Exiguobacterium sibiricum 7-3: one gene and its partner. The protein of the gene in region 2 interacts with the protein of the main gene of each other region in a pairwise test. Links are inferred from orthologs where the notes say so. Each region holds a gene or a part of one and is shown on either strand. Other genes may lie near its edges.

Evidence for each region.
Region 1: the proteins of lpdA (region 2) and odhB interact in binary tests that used the Escherichia coli proteins (3 or more experiments, as listed by UniProt). The link is inferred for Exiguobacterium sibiricum 7-3 from one-to-one orthologs.

Annotation. Positions count from the first base shown.
Region 1 is NZ_KK211190.1:1,353,498-1,358,418, forward strand. The notes cover bases 1,479-4,391. They hold odhB (2-oxoglutarate dehydrogenase complex dihydrolipoyllysine-residue succinyltransferase), read left to right. Parts: upstream 1,479-2,266; coding sequence 2,267-3,517; downstream 3,518-4,391. Other genes in these bases: P402_RS0107765 (2-oxoglutarate dehydrogenase E1 component), read left to right, coding at 1,479-2,215; P402_RS0107775 (glycerophosphodiester phosphodiesterase), read left to right, coding at 3,711-4,391. Outside these bases: more of P402_RS0107765, read left to right, coding at 1-1,478; more of P402_RS0107775, read left to right, coding at 4,392-4,604; P402_RS0107780 (RrF2 family transcriptional regulator), read left to right, coding at 4,799-4,921. UniProt on the Escherichia coli protein: E2 component of the 2-oxoglutarate dehydrogenase (OGDH) complex which catalyzes the second step in the conversion of 2-oxoglutarate to succinyl-CoA and CO(2).
Region 2 is NZ_KK211190.1:1,049,809-1,055,424, forward strand. Bases 1,215-4,176 are described here. They hold lpdA (dihydrolipoyl dehydrogenase), read left to right. Parts: upstream 1,215-1,970; coding sequence 1,971-3,383; downstream 3,384-4,176. Other genes in these bases: P402_RS0106220 (dihydrolipoamide acetyltransferase family protein), read left to right, coding at 1,215-1,967; P402_RS0106230 (DUF3055 domain-containing protein), read left to right, coding at 3,486-3,794; P402_RS0106235 (aminotransferase class I/II-fold pyridoxal phosphate-dependent enzyme), read right to left, coding at 3,846-4,176. In the rest of the region: P402_RS0106215 (alpha-ketoacid dehydrogenase subunit beta), read left to right, coding at 1-569; more of P402_RS0106220, read left to right, coding at 669-1,214; more of P402_RS0106235, read right to left, coding at 4,177-5,333; P402_RS0106240 (UPF0223 family protein), read left to right, coding at 5,465-5,616. UniProt on the Escherichia coli protein: Lipoamide dehydrogenase is a component of the glycine cleavage system as well as of the alpha-ketoacid dehydrogenase complexes.

The DNA of each region.
Region 1 (4,921 bases), 300 kb from region 2 along the record:
ACTCGATGCGATGGTCCCATTGCTCGATACGATCGTTGGACATCTGATTGCGAATGGGTCGGAAACGATTAACATCGGAATGGCGCATCGGGGACGATTAAATGTCTTAGCGCACGTTTTAGGCAAACCGTATGAAATGATTTTTGCAGAATTCCAACACGCGCCAAACCATGACTTGGTTCCTTCGGAAGGTTCGATCGGGATCACATATGGTTGGACAGGGGACGTGAAATATCATTTAGGGTTGAACCGGAAAATGGAGCAACAATCGAGTAACGTCCGGATGACGCTTGCCAACAACCCGTCTCACCTCGAGTTCGTCGATCCTGTCGTTGAAGGATTCACACGGGCAGCGCAAGATGACCGTTCGCAAAAAGGGGCACCTCGTCAGGAGCAGGGAAAAGCCGCTGCCATCCTCATTCATGGAGATGCCGCCTTCCCGGGGCAAGGAATCGTCGCTGAAACGTTGAACCTGACGAATTTGAAAGGATATAACACAGGCGGAACGATTCATATCATTGCCAATAATACGATCGGCTTTACGACGGAACCGACGGATTCACGGTCGACCCGTTATTCAAGTGATTTGGCGAAAGGGTATGAAATTCCGATTTTCCACGTCAATGCAGATGAGCCGGAAAGTTGTTTAGCCGTAGCATTGCTTGCCAGCGAATACCGGGCGACATTCAACAAAGACGTCTTGATTGATTTGATCGGATACCGTCGTTTCGGACATAACGAGATGGACGAGCCGATGAATACCAACCCTGTACTCTATGATTTAATCCATAAGCATGATTCAGCACGTGTCTTATATGCGAAACAACTGGTTGAACAAGGGGATGTCTCAAAAGAAGATGTCACGACAATTGAAACGGACATCAATGACATGATGAAAGCGGCTCGTGAGAAGGTCCCGAATGTCGAAAAAGAGTACGGTGGAGTCATGCCGGATGTCGTCTTCAAGGGCGTTCCTCACGTCGAAACCGGTGTCGCAGTTGAAAAATTGACGGCTTACAACGAACAGTTGCTCGAATGGCCAAGTGGATTCAGTGTTTTCCATAAACTTGAAAAAGTGTTGAAACGCCGGACCGATGCGTTGACGACGAAAAACGGCATCGACTGGGGTCATGCGGAAACATTGGCATTTGCTTCGATTCTTTCCGATGGCACGCCGATTCGACTCAGTGGTCAAGATTCGGAGCGGGGGACGTTTGCACAACGAAACATCAATCTGAATGATGTGAAGACAGGCAAATCGTTTTCACCGATGCACAGCTTGACTTCAGCAACAGCATCGTTTGCCGTTTACAACAGTCCGTTATCAGAAGCGGGTGTTCTCGGATTCGAATACGGCTATAACGTCTTTGCACCGGAAACACTTGTTTTATGGGAAGCGCAGTACGGTGACTTTGCGAACTCCGGTCAAGTCATCTTTGATCAGTTCATCTCGGCAAGCCGTGCCAAATGGGGACAGACATCTGGACTTGTCATGCTGTTACCGCATGGTTATGAAGGACAAGGACCGGAGCATTCCAGTGCCCGTCTCGAACGTTTCTTGACACTGTCAGGTGAGAAGAACTGGACGGTCGCTAATGTCTCAAGTGCAGCCCAGTATTTCCATCTGCTTCGCCGTCAAGCTGCGATTCTTGGGAAAGAAGAAGTACGTCCGCTTGTCGTCATGACGCCGAAAAGCTTACTCCGTCATCCACTCGCAACCTCTGATTTATCCGAACTGACAGACGGTTCATTCAAACGAATCGTCGAACAAAACGGACTGGGACAATCACCGGAACAAGTTGAACGGATCGTCTTCTGTAGCGGTAAGGTCGCGATTGACTTAGCAGAAGCTGTCTCGAAATCAGACGATGATTTCAACTGGTTACACATCGTCCGGATTGAAGAAATCTATCCGTTCCCGGCTAAGCAGTTAAATGCTTTGCTCGAACGTTATCCGAACGTCAGTGAATTTGTCTGGGTTCAGGAAGAACCGAAAAACATGGGCGCTTGGACATACATCGAACCACGTCTTGAATCGGTTGCCATCAATGGGATTACAACTGTTCGTTACATCGGTCGTCGTCGACGTTCGAGTACGGCGGAAGGTGATCCGACTGGCCACAAAGTCGAACAAGCGCGGATTCTAACAGAAGCCTTGACACGAACGACAGTCGATCAACCAAGCACGTCGGCTACTTCCGAAACAAATGTCTAATCTAAAATCAAGTGGGGTCAAACACGAAAAGTCTTAGGGGGACGAATTAACATGGAAATCAAAGTGCCAGAACTTGCAGAATCGATTACAGAAGGTACAGTCGCATCATGGTTAAAACAACCAGGCGATCAGGTAGAAAAAGGGGAAGCCATCGTCGAACTGGAGACAGATAAAGTCAACATCGAAGTACCGTCAGACGAAGCCGGAATCCTGTCTGAAGTAATGGCTGCTGAAGGTGATACAGTCCGCGTCGGAGAAACGATTGCGATCATTACAGCAGGTGGAGAAGTGACACAACCGACAGAAGCAGCTCCGGCACCTGAACAGAAAGAAGCACCTGTTGCACAAGAACCGAAAAAGGAACAACCGGCAGCCGTCGCAGCAACAGAAGCTACGTCACGTGCCGATCGTCCAATCGCTTCACCTGCTGCCCGGAAAATGGCACGTGAAAAAGGAATTGATTTAGCACAGGTGGCGACACAAGATCCACTCGGTCGCATTCGCGTGCAGGACGTCGCGACATTTGAAGTCGCACCACGCGAACAGGCAAAAGCACCACAAGCTCCGGCACCGAAAACAGCACCGCCTGCTGCTCCGGGGAAACCGGAAGAACGGATTAAAATGTCGCGTCGCCGTAAAACGATTGCGAACCGTTTAGTAGAAGTGCAACAAACAGCAGCCATGTTAACGACGTTCAATGAAATTGATATGTCTGCCGTTATGTCGTTACGGAAACGCCGTCAAGAAAAATTCGTTAAGGACAATGAAGTTAAACTCGGTTTCATGTCGTTCTTCACGAAGGCAGCTGTCGCCGCTTTGAAAAAGATGCCATATTTGAATGCCGAAATTCAAGGGGACGAAATCGTCCTTAAGAAATTCTACGATATCGGAATTGCGGTTTCCGCACCAGACGGTCTGGTTGTACCTGTCGTTCGTGACGCCGATAAAAAGAATTTTGGTGAAATCGAAAAAGACATCATCAATCTTGCGGTCAAAGCGCGGGATAATAAACTCGGACTATCTGATTTGACAGGTGGAACATTTACGATTACAAACGGCGGAACGTTTGGTTCATTGATGTCGACACCGATCCTGAACGGACCACAGGTCGCGATTCTCGGGATGCATGCAATCAATCTTCGTCCCGTTGCGATTGATGCAGAACGGATGGCCAATCGTCCGATGATGTATGTCGCGCTTTCATATGATCACCGGATCGTTGACGGGAAAGAAGCCGTGACGTTCTTGAAGCACATCAAAGATTTGCTCGAAGATCCTGAATCATTGATTTTTGAAGCATAAGTCGATTTGATAAAGAGGCGTTCTTCCTACGATAGGGAGAACGCCTCTTTTCGTCTCTTCAGATAAGCTGGTGATTCGTTTGATTACAAGTCTGTCATCGATTCTAAAAACTTCTTCACCTCAACTATATGTTTCCTTCACAGTCGTCACGTAAGATTCAGTCTGTAAGTTACTTTTAAGGGGGAAATACAACATGATGAAACAGATTGGCGTTACCGTACTTACAGGAGCAATAGCCGCAACTAGTTTCGGGAGTATCGACGCTTCGGCACATGCAAAACATGATCTACTCGACCCAAATCATGTCGTTAACATTGCCCACCGAGGTGCTTCCGGGTATGCACCGGAACATACGATGACAGCGTATCAACTGAGCCATAAAAAATTAAAAGCCGACTACATCGAAATCGATTTGCAGATGACGAAGGACGGTCAATTGATTGCGATGCACGATGAGACGGTCGATCGGACGACAAACGGAACAGGTGCCGTCAAAGACAAGACATTAGCTGAAATCAAACGCCTCGATGCGGGGAGTTGGTTCAATACAGCGAATCCTGATTATGCGAAGGCTGAATATAAGGGACTCCAAGTTCCAACGCTCGATGAAATTTTTGATAAATATGGCAAACATGCGAACTATTATATTGAAACAAAATCACCTGAAGTTTACCCGGGAATGGAAGAAAAACTACTGAAAACATTAAAAGATCATGGTTTATCCAGTGACCGTGTTAAACCGGGACAAGTCATGATTCAATCGTTCAGTCAAGCAAGTCTATTAAAAGTTAAAGCACTTGATGAAGGTTTTCCACTCGTCCAGCTGATGGAAGCACCAACAGTCCAATCAATCACGCCTAAGGCACTTGACGAAATTCAGACATACGCAGTCGGAATCGGTCCCTCATTTAAAGGACTGACGCGCGAAAATACGGCAATGATTCGGGAACGTGGTCTGTTGCTTCACCCCTACACGGTGAACGAGAAAGTCGACATGGAACGGATGCTCGATTATGGAGTGACGGGAGTTTTTACGAACTATGCGGATCGTTTCAACGAAGTATTACATGACATGAAAAAGAAATGAATCGTTTAAAAGTCAGTTTCCTATTCAGGAAATTGGCTTTTTTTGTTTAAACGACATCTAAATCCATCTCCGTTACGTATACTGATAAAAGCACATCCTTTATTTTCGATTAATATCGAACATGATACGATGAAACAGCAGTGTGAAATGGGATTTACAACTGGTTCCATGAACAGGGAATGGAGAGGAAAGAAATGCGAATCACTCAATATACAGACTATGGACTCCGAGTTCTGATTTATTTAGGTCTTCACCGGGAAGAAGTGACACCGATGCCGGCCATTGCCAATCATTACGGTATATCTTCCAATCATTTG
Region 2 (5,616 bases):
TGGCTCAGTCACCAGGACTTAAAGTCGTCATCCCTTCAACTCCGTATGATGCAAAAGGTCTTTTGATTGCATCAATCCGTGATAACGACCCAGTCGTTTTCCTTGAGCACATGAAACTGTACCGTTCATTCCGCGGTGAAGTGCCAGAGGGCGACTACACGATCGAACTCGGAAAAGCAGACATCAAACGTGAAGGTACTGACGTTACAATCGTAACGTACGGTGCAATGGTTCACGCATCATTGAAAGCTGCTGAAGAGCTTGAAAAGGAAAACATCAGCGTTGAAATCATCGACTTGATGACAATCAGCCCGATTGACATCGATACAATCGTTGAATCAGTTAAGAAAACGAACCGTGTTGTCGTTGTTCAAGAAGCTCAAAAACAAGCAGGTGTGGCTGCAATGGTCGCAACTGAAATCCAAGAGCGCGCAATTCTTGACCTCGAAGCACCAATTCTTCGTGTCACGGCACCTGACACAATCTTCCCATTCGCACAAGGTGAAGATGCGTGGCTTCCGGACCACAAAGATATCGTTGAAAAAGTGAAAACTGTTTACAATTTCTAAGAGTGAACCGGAAAAAGAGGAGAGAGGTAATTCTCTCCTTGCTTCCGTTTTAAAGATAACAATTGACCAGAAGAGTGAAATAAAAGGAGGCCAATTCAAATGGGTTTATTTGAATTCAAATTACCGGATATCGGTGAGGGTATTCACGAAGGTGAAATCGTAAAGTGGTTCGTTAAAGCAGGCGACACAGTCAAAGAGGATGACATTCTTCTTGAAGTACAAAACGATAAAGCAGTCGTTGAAATTCCATCACCAGTTGATGGCACAGTCAAAGAAGTAAAAGTCGACGAGGGTGTCGTAGCCGTCGTTGGTGACGTATTGATCACGTTTGATGTGGAAGGCGAAGGTTCAGCTCCTTCTGAAGAAGAAGCACCAGAGCAACCTAAAGCAGCAGACAATGCGAAAGACGTCCAAGACACAGACAAAAAAGTCGAAGACAAACCAAACGAAGTTCAAATCCATAAATCAGAACGCGTCATCGCAATGCCTTCAGTGCGTAAATATGCACGTGAAAAAGGTGTCGATATCCGTGAAGTTCAAGGTTCTGGTGACAACGGTCGCGTTGTCAAAGAAGACATTGATGCATTTGCAAACGGTGGACAAGCTTCAACTGCACCAGCAGCAGAAGAAAAAGCACCGGCAGCACAAGCTTCAGCATCTAAGTCTGAAGTGAAACCGTATGTTGCAGCTCAACCTGAGCTTGAAACACGCGAGAAGATCAAAGGAATCCGTAAAGCGATTTCGAAAGCAATGGTCAACTCGAAACATACAGCACCACACGTTACATTGATGGATGAAGTCGATGTTACGAATCTTGTTGCACTCCGTAAAAACTTCAAAGAAGTTGCGGCAGCACAAGGTACGAAATTAACGTATCTTCCATTCGTTGTGAAAGCATTGACAGCAGCGGCTAAGAAATACCCTGCAATCAACGCATCAATTGACGATGTGAACGAAGAAGTCGTTTACAAAAACTACTTCAACATCGGTATCGCAGCAGACACAGACAACGGTCTTGTTGTACCTGTCGTCAAAGATGCAGACCGTAAATCAATCTTCGGATTAGCAGATAACATTAATGATCTTGCTGGTAAAGCACGTGACGGTAAACTTTCTGGTGACGAAATGAAAGGCGGATCGATCACAATCACGAACATCGGTTCTGCTGGCGGACAATGGTTCACACCTGTCATCAACCACCCAGAAGTTGCAATCCTCGGTATTGGTCGTATCGCTGAAAAAGCGGTCGTCAAAAACGGCGAAATCGTTGCAGCACCAGTACTTGCTCTTTCATTCAGCTTCGACCACCGTCTCATCGATGGTGCTACAGCACAAAACGCGCTTAACTTGGTTAAACGTTTGTTAAATGACCCACAACTTCTCATTATGGAGGGATAAGCAATGGTAGTAGGTGAATTCGCACAAGAAACAGATTTACTCGTAATCGGGGCTGGCCCTGGTGGTTACGTCGCTGCAATCCGCGGTGCGCAACTCGGACTTAAAGTAACAGTCGTCGAGCGTGAAAACGTCGGTGGTGTTTGTTTGAACGTCGGATGTATCCCATCAAAAGCCTTGATTACAGCTGGACACAACTTCCAACATGCAAAAGGTTCAGATTCAATGGGAATCACATCTGAGAATGTCGCAGTCGACTTCTCAAAAGTTCAGTCTTGGAAACAGTCTGTCGTCAACAAATTGACTGGCGGTGTTGGTGGCCTTCTTAAAGGTAACAACGTCGAGACAGTCGTTGGGGAAGCTTACTTCCAATCTGAAGATACAGTTCGTATCATCAATGAAGATTCTTCTACACCTTACAAATTCAAAAAATGTATCATCGCAACTGGTTCGACTCCAATCGAACTTCCGGCTTTCAAATGGTCAAAACGCGTCCTTTCTTCAACAGGCGCATTGAACCTTCCTGAACTTCCGAAAAAACTCATCGTCATCGGCGGCGGATACATCGGAATGGAGCTCGGAACAGCGTATGCTAACTTTGATACTGAAGTTGTCATCTTAGAAGGAACAAAAGATATCCTTTCTGGATTCGAGCCGGCAATGACGCAAGTCGTCAAGAAAAAGCTCAAACAAAAAGGCAACATCACGATTCACAACGAAGCACTTGCACAAAGTGTTGAAGAGACAGAAGAAGGCGTGAAAGTTACGTTTGAAGTCAAAGGTGAAACACAAACTGTCGAAGCGGACTACGTCCTCGTCACAGTTGGTCGTCGCCCGAACACATCTGATCTCGGTCTTGAAATGGCAGAAGTTAAAGTCAGCGAACGTGGACTCGTCGAAATCGACGATCAGTGCCGTACGTCGAACGAAAACATCTATGCTATCGGGGACATCGTTCCTGGACCGCCACTTGCACACAAAGCTTCATTCGAAGCAAAAATTGCTGCTGAAGCTGCTGCTGGACACCCGGCATACCTCGACTACAGCGCGATTCCTGCGGTTGTCTTCACAGACCCAGAACTCGCAACAGTCGGTTATACAGAAGCGCAAGCAAAAGAAGAAGGTCTTGATTACCTCGCTTCTAAATTCCCTTACGCTGCAAACGGACGTGCTCTTGCACTCAACGAGCCAGACGGCTTCTTGAAAATGATCACACGTAAATCAGACGGTCTCTTGATCGGTGCTCAAATCGCTGGTACAGGCGCATCTGACATGATCGCAGAGATGGGACTTGCAATCGAGTCTGGAATGACTGCTGAAGATATCGCACTCACAATCCACGCGCACCCTTCACTCGGTGAAATCGCAATGGAAACTGCTGAAGTTGCAATCGGTAGCCCAATCCACATCATTAAATAATCAAGAAAACCTTAAGCGGGGAGCCGACCGCTTAAGGTTTTTTTGTTTCGTTTAACCTTTCTTTAAAACAGGAAAAGGATAAAAAAGAAAGGGTGAGACACGATGGAATCGCAATTATCGCCACTCGAAGAACTGTATCATGTCTCAGAAACGGATAAAGTCAGGTTTATCGGTGTGACGACGGAACAAGCACGGTACGATTTTGGTGTCATCTTTACCAAACAATTTTTTGGGAAGATGCTAGTCGTCAGTCTCACGAGCGGGCGCGCTGCATTACTCGATCACGCAGATGTATTGGATTCAGAAGCCTTGCATCGATTACTTGGCATTGATGCCATCGATGCCGAGACAGTAGGGGAATTTCTAGCGACGCTGTTGCCGTACACTCCGAGTTACGAACAGGCAGACTAAAAGACCGCAACTGCTTTTTAGCAGTTACGGTCTTTTGTTTAGGCACGATATTTAACGAATCGCATTCGATTGTTGAATGACTTTGATCGTCTCGAGTGTGTGATCTTCCAGTCCTTGAACAGGAAGACCGGCTTCGATGTTTTCTTTGATATACGCTAAGTTGTCAGTCGTAATCATTTCACCCGGAATAAAGATTGGGATACCGGGTGGATAGACCATCATGAACTCTGCCGAGATCCGTCCAACAGCATCAGCAAGTGGAATCGTTTCTGTTTCTTCATAAAACGCATCCCGCGGACTGAGAGCGAGTGCTGGAATGTCAGGCAAAACGATGGAGTGGGATGCTGTTTTAGATCCCGTATCCCGATGACGTTCTACGAGAGCAGCCATTCCTGCAAGCAAGGCATCAATCGTCTCTTCCGAATCACCAGAAGTGATGATCAACAAGATGTTGTTTAAGTCTGACAGTTCGACTTCAATCCGGTGTTCTTCCCGTAAAAATTCTTCGACGAGATGGCCGGAAATGCCAAGTCCTTTAACGGAAATCAACACTTTTGTCGGATCGAAGGCAAATGTCGCACTAGAATGCAAATCCGATTCACCAAACACGGCGAGATAAGGCAATTTCGCGAGTCCCATCCGCATCCGTGTCGCAAGTTCGAGCGCACGACGGTTCATTGCTTCTCCGTTAATCGCCAGATGGCGGCGGGCGCAGTCGAGTGATGCCAATAATAGATAGGAAGTGGAGGTCGTCGTCAACATCGACAGGACGGCCTGGACTTTATCCGGTGAGACGAGTCCGCGACGGACATTCAAGACGGAGCTACCGGTCAGCGATCCTCCTAATTTATGAACACTTGTCGCAGCGAGATCTGCACCTGCCTGCATCGCAGACAGCGGCATATCATCGTGGAACGCAATATGAACGCCGTGTGCTTCGTCGACTAGTACAGGGATACCTTTACCATGGGCAAGCGTAACGATGCTCTCTAAGTCACCTGCGACGCCAAAGTATGTCGGGTTGATAACCAGGACGGCTTTTGTGTCCGGGTGAAGACTGAGAGCACGCTCGACGGCACTTGGCGTAATACCATGAGCGATGCCAAACATTTCATCAAACTCGGGGTGAATGAAAATCGGGTGCGCTCCAGAAAGAACGATAGCCGACATGACCGATTTATGAACGTTCCGGGGAACTAAAATTTTATCGTCCGGACCGACGACGCTCATGATCATTGCCATGATGGCGGTCGAGGTTCCCTGAACGGAGAAAAATGTTTCGTCTGCATGGAAGGCTTGAGCTGCTAATTGATGAGCATCCTTGATGATTCCTTTTGGATGATGTAAATCATCGAGCGGCGCGATATTGATTAAATCGATATCGAGCGCATTTTGACCGATGAATGATCGAAAAGCAGGATCCATTCCTTGGCCATTTTTATGACCGGGAATATGAAATTGAATTGGTTGACGTTTCGCGTGCGCAAGCAGCGCATCGAATAAAGGTGTATCGAGCTGTGTTAAGCTTTTTGTTTGCACCAGATTTCCCCCCTTAAAACCGAATAAAAAACAATCAAACAAGCTAACTATAACAAGTTTTCATGAGGTTGCAACTGTTTTATGTTCGATTTCGTTGTAAAATAGGAAGCGTCAAGAAAGGAAGTGTCACAATGGCGGTCAATTATCCGATTAATCCGGACTGGTCTACGGACGAAATCGTTACAGTCATCCAATTTTTTAATATTGTTGAAGAGGCTTACGAAAAAGGGGTCGATCGTACTGTCTTTTTAAATGCCTATCAAGCGTTTAAAACCATCGTCAA